One region of the Camelimonas sp. ID_303_24 genome, then DNA from elsewhere that is predicted to be linked to it. Evidence: predicted binding sites of a transcription regulator. Region 1 holds the regulator's gene; each other region holds the start of a gene.

What was found. Region 1 encodes PhoB, which activates phosphate uptake and scavenging genes when phosphate is short. Its sites were predicted from a motif close to TGTCATNNANCTGTCAT; they were not measured.
Region 2: ACERNI_RS13800 (alpha-D-ribose 1-methylphosphonate 5-triphosphate diphosphatase) is a predicted target of PhoB. The motif match lies at 1,385-1,401, and genes of this name have one in related genera.
Region 3: phnC (phosphonate ABC transporter ATP-binding protein) is a predicted target of PhoB. The motif match lies at 1,092-1,108, and genes of this name have one in related genera.

Annotation. Positions count from the first base shown of each region.
Region 1 covers NZ_JBLLJM010000011.1:61,934-65,205, reverse strand. The annotation lists gene ACERNI_RS11560 (GcrA family cell cycle regulator) at 229-792, shown strand; gene phoB (phosphate regulon transcriptional regulator PhoB) at 1,081-1,779, opposite strand; gene phoU (phosphate signaling complex protein PhoU) at 1,993-2,703, opposite strand; gene pstB (phosphate ABC transporter ATP-binding protein PstB) at 2,851-3,272, opposite strand, start outside.
Region 2 covers NZ_JBLLJM010000014.1:66,569-69,840, reverse strand. The annotation lists gene phnK (phosphonate C-P lyase system protein PhnK) at 1-626, shown strand, start outside; gene phnL (phosphonate C-P lyase system protein PhnL) at 628-1,350, shown strand; gene ACERNI_RS13800 (alpha-D-ribose 1-methylphosphonate 5-triphosphate diphosphatase) at 1,455-2,597, shown strand; gene phnN (phosphonate metabolism protein/1,5-bisphosphokinase (PRPP-forming) PhnN) at 2,599-3,189, shown strand.
Region 3 covers NZ_JBLLJM010000014.1:76,027-79,298, reverse strand. The annotation lists gene ACERNI_RS13865 (nitronate monooxygenase) at 1-149, opposite strand, end outside; gene ACERNI_RS13860 (MarR family winged helix-turn-helix transcriptional regulator) at 220-663, opposite strand; gene phnC (phosphonate ABC transporter ATP-binding protein) at 1,244-2,071, shown strand; gene phnD (phosphonate ABC transporter substrate-binding protein) at 2,310-3,227, shown strand.

The DNA of each region.
Region 1 (3,272 bases):
GTTGAAAAAAGATGATCACGGACTCGTTTTCATCATGTTCCTGGGGAAAACGGTGGGGAGCGGACTGCTGCGGTTGAAGCCCTGTCCCGCCATCTTGTATGGTCCTGGACATATCCCACGACATATCGTGGCGCCGTTACCTTGGCGAATTGATGTTTTGCGTAGCTGAACCAGTTCAGCGCGTTTACGCAGATTTTCTGCATGACCGAATTTGGTGCGGAGGGACGGATGAGCGAGGCTGGAAGCGGCTGGAGCGACGAACGCGTCGAACTGCTGAAGAAGCTCTGGTCGGAAGGGCTCAGCGCCAGCCAGATCGCCACCGCCATGGGCGGCGTGACGCGTAACGCGGTGATCGGCAAGGTTCATCGCCTTGGCCTGTCCGGCCGGGCAAAATCACCATCGGGGAGCGCGCAGAAGCCGCGCAAGACCGTTTCCGTCGCCGCACCGCGCGTCGCGACGACAACCGCGCGGGCCACCGCCAGCATTCCGCTGGTGCAGGGCAACACGGCGCTGGCCGCCGTCGCCGCTGCGCCTGAGCGCCCGATGGAAACGCCGGCGCCTGCGGCCGTCGCCGCCGTGTCGTCCTCTCCGGCCATCGCCGCGCCGGAATCCCAGCGCGTCACCATCATGGAACTGCGCGAGAACATGTGCCGCTGGCCCATGGGCGATCCGACCACGGCGGATTTCTGCTTCTGCGGCAACCGGACGACGCCGGGCATTCCCTATTGCACCTTCCACAGCCGCATCGCTTACCAGCCGCCGGAGCGTCGCCGCGACCGCCGCAGCAACTGAGCCGGCGGCGGCCGCCAGCCATCGCGCCGATCCAATGCCCGCGCCCGTCGCGGGCATTTGCTTTTTGGTGCTTTTTGGTTTGCCGGCGCGCACCGCCTTCGCGCGGCAAGACTTCAGGCGCGCACAAAAAACCCGCCGGCGCGGCGGGTTTTGCAATGACGGGCATCCAGCCTGTGCAACCAGACCACGCCGGGGGCGATCTGCCTTACGGCCCTGATCTGGCGCATTGTCCTGACGCAGGACGGCGACCGCCCCGCTGAAAACCGGCCCCCCCAACAACACCCCCGCTCAGGAGCGGGCGAAGGTTTCATCGAACGAATAGCCCGCCCCGCGAACCGTGCGGATCGGATCGGGCTGGCGCGGCCGGTTGATGGCCTTGCGCAGGCGGCCCACATGCACGTCCACCGTGCGCTCGTCGATATAGACGTCCCGGCCCCAGACGCTGTCGAGCAACTGTTCGCGGGTGAACACCCGGCCTGGGCTCTGCATCAGGAATTCCAGCAGGCGAAATTCGGTGGGGCCCAGATGCAGCTCGCGATCCGAGCGGCGGACGCGACGGGTTTCACGGTCCAGCTCGATATCTCCGGCGGTCAGCAGCGCCGCCACGTGGCCCGGCTTGGCGCGGCGCAGCAGGGCGCGAACGCGGGCCAGCAGCTCCGGCACCGAGAATGGCTTGACCACATAGTCATCGGCGCCAGTGGCAAGGCCGCGGATGCGCTCCGCCTCCTCGCCCCGCGCCGTCAGCATGATGACCGGCAGGCGCGCCGTCTCCTCGCGCTGGCGCAGGCGGCGGCACAGCTCGATGCCGGAAAGGCCTGGCAGCATCCAGTCCAGCAACGCCAGATCCGGCGGCGCCTCCAGCAGGCGCACCTCGGCCTCGTCGCCGCGCGCCACGGCATCCACAATATAACCCTCAGCTTCAAGGTTGTAACGCAGCAGCAGGGAGAGGGATTCCTCATCCTCAACAATCAGAATGCGCGTCGCCATATTCCACTCCACGCCCGGCGGACTTCTCACGCCCCGGCGGTTCTCCGGCCAGCGGCGCGATCCCGCCAGCCTCTGCGGCATGTCGCGCCTGCCCGGAGCCAGTCACAGCTCCGCCAGGCGCCCGTCCATGCCCTGCCCCCAGCCCGATGCAGTGCATCAGGGAGAGCGGCGCCCTCTTTTGCCTGGCGGCGGTCCTGGCCCGAAAGCCCCGTCTCAGCCCTCGCCCACGCGGGCGAAGCTGGTGTCATCATTTTTCGGCCGCTCGCTGACCAGCGGATTGCCGGTGACCAGGTAATAGATCGTCTCGGCGATATTGGTGGTGTGATCGCCGATGCGTTCGATATTCTTGGCGCAGAACAGCATGTGGGTGCAGAAGCCGATATTGCGCGGATCTTCCATCATATAGGTCAGCAACTCACGGAATAGCGATGTGTACAGCGCATCGATTTCGCCATCGCGCTTCCAGACGTCGATGGCGACGTTGACGTTCTGCTGGGTGAAGCCGTCAAGCACGTCCTTGAGCTGTTCCTGGACCAGGTCGCTCATGTGCTCGACGCCGACGACAATGCGGGTCGGCTGCATCTGGCCGCTGATGGCCACGGCGCGCTTGGCGATGTTCTTGGCCAGATCGCCAATGCGCTCGACGTCGCCGGCGACGCGGATCGCCGAGATGATCTCGCGCAGGTCCACCGCCATCGGCTGGCGTTTGGCGATGGTGAGAATGGCGTTTTCCTCGATCTCGCGCTGCAGGCTGTCGAGGCGGGCGTCAGTGTTGATGACCGACTGGGCCAGTTCGGCGTCGCGGCGCACCAGCGCGCGGGTCGCGTCATCCAGCATCTTCTCGGCGATGCCGCCCATTTCGACCACGCGGTTGCGCAGGGCGGCGAGTTCGGCGTCATAGGCGGAAACGATATGTTCGGCCATGCTCTGTCTCCCTGGACCATCAACCGGCGGTTGCCGGCGATGTCCGTGCTGTTCTGGCGGAGGGGGCGGCCTCGCCCTCGCCTCCGGGTCATGTTGCTGTTCCTCAGGCCCGTCATCGCGCGGGGCGCGGGCGCTGACCGGCGCCCGTCAGCCGAACCGGCCGGTGATGTAATCCTGCGTCCGCTGGTCGGATGGGGTGGTGAAGATGCGCGAGGTCTCGTCGAACTCGACCAGTTCGCCCAGATACATGAAGGCGGTGTACTCGGAGCAGCGGGCCGCCTGCTGCATGTTATGGGTGACGATGGCGATGGTATACTCGGCCTTCAGTTCGTCGATCAGTTCCTCGATCTTGGCGGTGGAGATCGGGTCGAGCGCCGAGCACGGCTCGTCGAGCAGGATCACTTCCGGCTTGATGGCAACGGTGCGGGCGATGCACAGGCGCTGTTGCTGGCCGCCAGAAAGGCTCTGCCCGCTGGCGTGAAGCTTGTCCTTCACCTCGTTCCACAGGGCGGCGCGGCGCAGCGACGACTCGACCCGTTCATCCATCTCGGTTTTCGAGAGCTTCTCGT
Region 2 (3,272 bases), on a different contig from region 1:
TGATCGCCGCCGAGCTGGAGCCGGACGCCGGCCAGGTGACCTACCGCCTGCGCAGCGGCGAAACCCGCGATCTGTTCACTATGGGCGAGGCCGAACGCCGGCTGCTGTTCCGCACCGACTGGGGCTTCGTGCGCCAGGACGCCGCCCAGGGACTGCGCATGGGCGTCTCGGCCGGCGGCAACGTCGGCGAGCGGCTGATGATGACCGGCGCGCGCTGCTATGGCGACATCCGCGCCACCGCCGGCGACTGGCTCGAGCGGGTGGAAATCGATCCGCGTCGCATCGACGACGGCCCGCGCCAGTTCTCCGGCGGCATGCGCCAGCGGCTGCAGATCGCCCGCAATCTGGTGACGCGGCCGCGCCTGGTGCTGATGGACGAGCCGACCTCGGGCCTCGACGTGTCGGTGCAGGCCCGCCTGCTTGACATGATCCGCAATCTGGTCGCCGATCTTGGCCTCGCCGTCATCATTGTCACCCATGATCTCGCCGTGGCGCGCCTGCTGTCGCACCGTATGATGGTGATGAAGGGCGGCGCAGTGATCGAGGAAGGCCTGACCGACCGCGTGCTCGATGACCCGCAGCATCCCTATTCACAGCTTCTCGTTTCCTCCGTGCTGGCGGCCTGACATGACCAGAAATTCTCCATCCGCCGCTCCATTGCTGGAGGTGGCCAATGTCAGCAAGTCCTTCACCATGCACCTGCATGGCGGAGCCCGCCGCGATGTGCTGCGCGCCATCAGCTTCGCCGCCGCGCCTGGCGAGGTTGTGACGCTCGGCGGCCCCTCGGGGGCCGGCAAATCCTCGCTGCTGAAGATGATCCACGGCGACTATCATTGCGCCGACGGGGCCATTCGCATCCGCCATGACGACGGGGTGACGGACCTGGCCAGCGCCGCGCCGCGCCGCATCCTGGCGTTGCGCCGCCATGTTATCGGCTATGTCAGCCAGTTCCTGCGCGTCATCCCCCGCGTCAGCACGCTCGACGTGGTGGCGGCGGCGGGCCGCGAGGGCGGCCTGGCGCCCGGCGCCGCGATGGACCGCGCCCGCCTGCTGCTGACCATGCTGAATGTGCCGGAGCATCTGTGGGCCCTGCCGCCGGCGACCTTCTCTGGCGGCGAGCAGCAACGCGTCAATATCGCCCGTGGGCTGATCGCCCCGCGCCCCCTGCTGCTGCTGGACGAGCCAACCGCCTCGCTCGACGCGCGCAACCGCGCCGTGGTGGTCGAACTGATCCGCGAGAAGCAGCGCGCCGGCGCCGCCATCGTCGGGATTTTTCACGATGAGGACGTGCGCGACGCCGTGGCGACCCGGGTGGTGGATGTGACGCGCTTCACGCCAGCCGCCGCCTGAGCGCCACGGCTCCGATCCCCAGGTTTTCTGGCCCTGTCGCCCGAATGTCATGTTTCGCGCCGACAGTCCCGCCGCGCCGGCGGGACCGGCGCCGGAAGGTCACCATGAGCAACGCAACCATTTTCGAGAACGCCCGGATCGTGCTGGCGGACGACGTCATCCACGGCTGGGTCGCCGTGCAGGACGGCCGCATCGTCGAGACCGGCGCCGGCAAGGCGCCTGAAAAGGGTGAAGATCTCGCCGGCGATTATCTTCTGCCGGGCCTGGTCGAACTGCACACCGACCATCTGGAGAGCCATTACAGCCCCCGCCCCGGCGTCAAATGGAATCGCATGGGCGCCGTGATGGCTTATGACGCGCAGATCTCCGCCTCTGGCATCACCACCGTGTTCGACAGCCTGCGCGCCGGTTCGGACGTGGACGGCGGCGGCTTCGGCCCGGAGCTGATGGCGCTGGGCGAGGCGTTGCAGCAGGCCCGCGACGCCGGGTTGCTGCGCTGCGATCACCTGACCCATCTGCGCTGCGAAATCCCCTCGGTCGACGTGCTTGAGGCGGTCCATGCCTTCGCCGCGCGCTTTCCGGTGGGGCTGATGTCGCTGATGGACCACACGCCGGGACAGCGCCAGTTCCGCGATATCGACAAATACCTGCAGTATTACTGTGGCAAGAGCGGCAAGAGCCTCGAAGCGGTGCGCGGTGAAATCAGCCACAAACAGGCCGTCAGCGCCGATGTCGTCCCGGCCAATCGCCAGGCCCTTGCGGCGCTGGCGCGGCGGCTCGGAACGCCGATCGCCAGCCATGACGACACCACGCTCGACGACGTCAGCCAGTCGGTGGCCGAAGGCGTCGCGCTGGCGGAGTTTCCGACCACCATGGAGGCGGCTGAGGCCTGCCGCGACCATGGCGTCACCGTGATGATGGGCGCGCCCAATCTGGTGCGCGGTGGCTCGCATTCCGGCAATATCGCCGCCGCTGATCTCGCCAGAGCCGGCCTGCTGGACATCTTCTCGTCCGATTACGTGCCGGCCAGCCTGTTGATGGCGGCGTTCCATCTTCCGGAAGCAGCGCCGGACATCACCTTGCCGCAGGCGATCGCCACCGTCACCCGCAATCCGGCGCGGGCGACCGGCCTCGATGATCGCGGCGAAATCCGCGCGGGTTTGCGGGCGGATCTGGCGCGCGTCGCCATGATGGGCGAAACGCCCGTGGTGCGCCAGGTCTGGCGCGGCGGCCAGCGGGTTTCCTGAGATGGCCGGCGGGTTCGTCCTCATCGTCGGCCCCAGCGGGGCCGGCAAGGATACGCTCATTGCCCTGGCGCGCGCGGCGCTGGCGGCGGACAGGCGTTTTTCATTCCCGGAGCGGGTCGTGACGCGGCCTTCCGACCCGTTCGAGCGCCACGACACCGTGACAATGGCAGAATTCCGCGCCCGGCAGGCGGCGGGCGCCTGGGCGCTGGCCTGGGAGGCCCACGGCAATTGCTATGCGGTGCCTGTCGCCGCGCGGCGCGCGGCTGAAGCCGGCCAGATTGTCGTGGTCAACATCTCGCGCGGCAGCGTCGCCGAAGCTCGCGCCGCGCTGCCGGTGCTGGCCGTGGTGGAAGTCACGGCGGCGCCGGACGTCCTGGCCGCCCGCATCGCCGCGCGCGGCCGTGACGGCGACCATGGCGCCGGCCTCGCCAGCCGCATGCGGCGCAGCGATGGCGCGCCCGACGTGGCTCCGGACCTGCGCCTCATCAACGAAGGCGCCCCCGCAACAGCGGCGGCGGAGCTGAAAGCGCTGTTGCTGTCCTGCATCGCCCGCCAGATCATTTGCGAGACAGGCGGGAATCGCGGCTCGTGAAGAGAAACGCATGAGCGCCATGCAAAATGCGCTCAATCAAAAAGATAGACCATGCCGGCGATACAGGTTTCGCGGGTAATTGT
Region 3 (3,272 bases), on a different contig from region 1:
TCTTCGCGCACCGTCTCCGGCGTGAGCGCCGTCGCGCCAAGCACGCCAAAGCCGCCAGCCCGGCTGACCGCCGCGACCACATCGCGGCAATGGCTGAAGGCCAGCAATGGAAACTCGATCCCGAGCATCTCACACAGTTGCGACGCCATGGTTTCCTCCGCCATCTGATTTCATTTGATACCGTTCGTTATACGAACTATAAAGGCGCGCGAAAGCCTGTCAATCGCGCGCCGTCCGGTCGCGTTTGCGATCAATGACGTGCGCAAGCTCCTCAACGCGGTCCAGCAAGGCCCCGGCGTCGGCCACATCGAGATAGCCGGCAAGTTCGCCGGCCGCGACGCGCTCGAACTCCGCGAAACTGGCAAGACCGTCAGCGGTCAACCGCAACATTTCGGCGCGGCCGTCGTCCGGATCGGCGTAGCGCTCGATCAGGCCGCGCTTCTCCATGGCATTGACCAGAACAGAGGCCGTGGGGCGCCCGATGCCGGAAAGCGACGCCAGCACGCTCGCCCGCCTGGGGCCGCGCTTCAGCATCAGCAGGAACCTGTATTGCGCGACGGTCAGCGCCCCGCCCTGCCCGGACCGCTCCAGCAGGCGGTGCAGGATGACGGTCACGCGCATCAACAAAATCCAGCGCCGGTCGGGATCCGCCTCGCCTGTCACAAACTGCCTCCAGATATGCTGCGCTTCCGCCGCGCCAGATCGGCCCCAGGGCGATGTCCAGAAAAATTGCCGCCGCCTCGCGCAAGCACGGGACGAATTTCCATGCCACAAGACCGGATTTGCCGCGATACATAAAGGGATGCGACCGGAGCCGGCGAGCCGCTCCCCCGGCCCCTGGTCTCCCGACGCCGCCCCCGCGGGCTCCATAGCCAGCGCGCCGGAACAATGTCCCCGATACGCTGGCAGACTGCATGGCGTCGTCAATGTCAGGCGCGCTGCGGCCGCCCGAATGTTTGTGCAAGGCGTGGCTCATGCGCTGGCGGCGTCCCGCTGCCCTCGTTGTTGCCCGGCGGCGTTGCGCCAGAAGCGTGAGCGCCGGCGATCATATCGCGTCCGCGGCCTGCTGGCGGCGGTTGATGTCATCGCTTCGTCATCCATCCGTCATGCCGGTTTCATCCGCCGCGCCCATGCTTCCTGAGGTTCACCGTGGGAAGAGAATGCGGCGTCGCCCGGCGACGGCCGCCTGTTTCCGCAATCCGCCATTCCAGACTTCGTCTGCTGCGACGCCGGGACGGGCAGAATGCTCACTTTCGAAAACCTTTCGCGCCACTATGGGGCCAAGCGCGCTGTTGACGGCGTTACGCTGGATATTCCCCGCGGCGCTTTCGTCGGCGTCATCGGTCGCTCCGGCGCCGGCAAGTCGACGCTGCTGCGCATGGTCAACCGCCTGGCGACGCCGAGCGCCGGGCGCATCGCCTTTGATGGCCTCGACGTCACCACCCTGCGCGGCGCCGGACTGCGCGCGTGGCGCGCCCGCTGCGCCATGATTTTCCAGCAGTTCAACCTGGTTGGCCGCATGGACGTGCTGACCAATGTCATTCTCGGCCGGCTCAACGTCATTCCCGCTCACCGCGCCATGCTCAAGCTGTGGCGGGACGAGGACCGGGCGCTTGCGCTGGCAGCGCTGGAGCGGCTGGACATCGCCAGTCTCGCCACCCAGCGCGCCGACCAACTCTCCGGCGGCCAGCAGCAGCGCGTCGCCATCGCCCGGGCGCTGATGCAGAATCCGGACATCATTCTTGCCGACGAGCCGATTGCCTCGCTCGATCCGCGCAACACCCGCCTCGTCATGGATGGCCTTGCCGCGGTCAACCGCGAATACGGCATCACCGTGCTGTGCAACCTGCATTCCATCGAGCTGGCCCGCGCCTATTGCCACCGCCTGATCGGCATGGCCCACGGCCGCGTGGTGTTCGACGGCTGCCCCGATGAACTGACGGACGCGGTCATCGCCGAACTGTACGGCATGGACAGCGACGAAACCCGCGCCATCCCGCCGCGCCCCGCCGCCCATGCGGCTCCCGCCACCGGCTTCGCTCCGCGCGGCCTGGTTCCCGCCGGCGCCTAGAGCGTGGCGCCAACAATCATGCGCTGCCAGAGATTGGAGCAGGGATGTGGTTCATCCTGAGCGCATCGCGTTGTGAAGCGCAGTCCGACCAGACGACATCGTCCGCCCGATCAGAATTCGCCCGGGCCAGGGGACATTGCCCCTGGCGCAGACCTTCCCGCCGGCAGCTTGCTGACTGTCGCGGTTTCCCGCGAAGGACGGCGCCCGTCCTTCCCGACCGGCTCCCAAGGATCACATCATGCTGAACCGCCGCCTGCTGCTCGCCGCAGCCGCAACCCTTGCGCTCGCCGCCCCATCTGTCGCCGCCGAAACCGGCGCGGCCTGGAAGGCGAAATACCCGGAACTGGTCTACGCCATTATCCCGGCTGAAAATTCCGGCACGGTGATCGACCGCTGGACGCCGTTCGTCGACTACCTGTCGAAGGAATTGGGAACGAAGGTGACGTTGCGCGTCGCCAACGACTATGCGGCGGTGATCGAAGGCCAGCGCTCCGGCAATATCCATGTCGCCCAATACGGACCCGCCTCCTACGCCCGCGCCCGTATGACCGGGGTGAAGATCGAACCATTCGCCATTGAGGTGAACCCGGACGGGACGCGCGGCTACTATTCCGTGCTGTGGACCAAAGCCGGTAGCCCGTACCGGAAAATTGAGGATCTCAAGGGCAAAAACCTCTGCCTCGTCGACCCGAACTCGACCTCCGGCAATAACGTGCCGCGCTTCGCCATGAGCAAGATGGGCATCGATCCTGACAAATTCTTTGGCAAGGTTGTCTATGCCGGCAGCCATGAGAACGTGATCTTCGCCATTAACCAGGGGACCTGCGACGCCGGCTTCAATCTCTGGGTCAGCGATACGGAATCGACCCTGCAGCGCATGGCGGCGAAGGGCGCGGTGAAGGCGGATGACTTCCGCATCATCTTCCGCTCTGAGCAGATCGTGAACTCGCCGGTGGCCTATCTCACCGACCTGCCGGAAGACCTGCGCAAGGCGATCAGCGCCGCTGTCGTCGCCATGCCGCAAAAAGCCCCGGACGTGCTGAAGAAAATTTTCGATGGCAAGGGCGGCTCCTACCAGCCGGTCGATCACAAGGCCTATGAGCCGATCGTCGAGCTGAACGGCTTCGTCGACACCCTGCGCAAGAAGCGCTCCTGAACGGGCGAAATCCCCGGATGGCGCGCTGGTCGCGCCGTCTGGAAA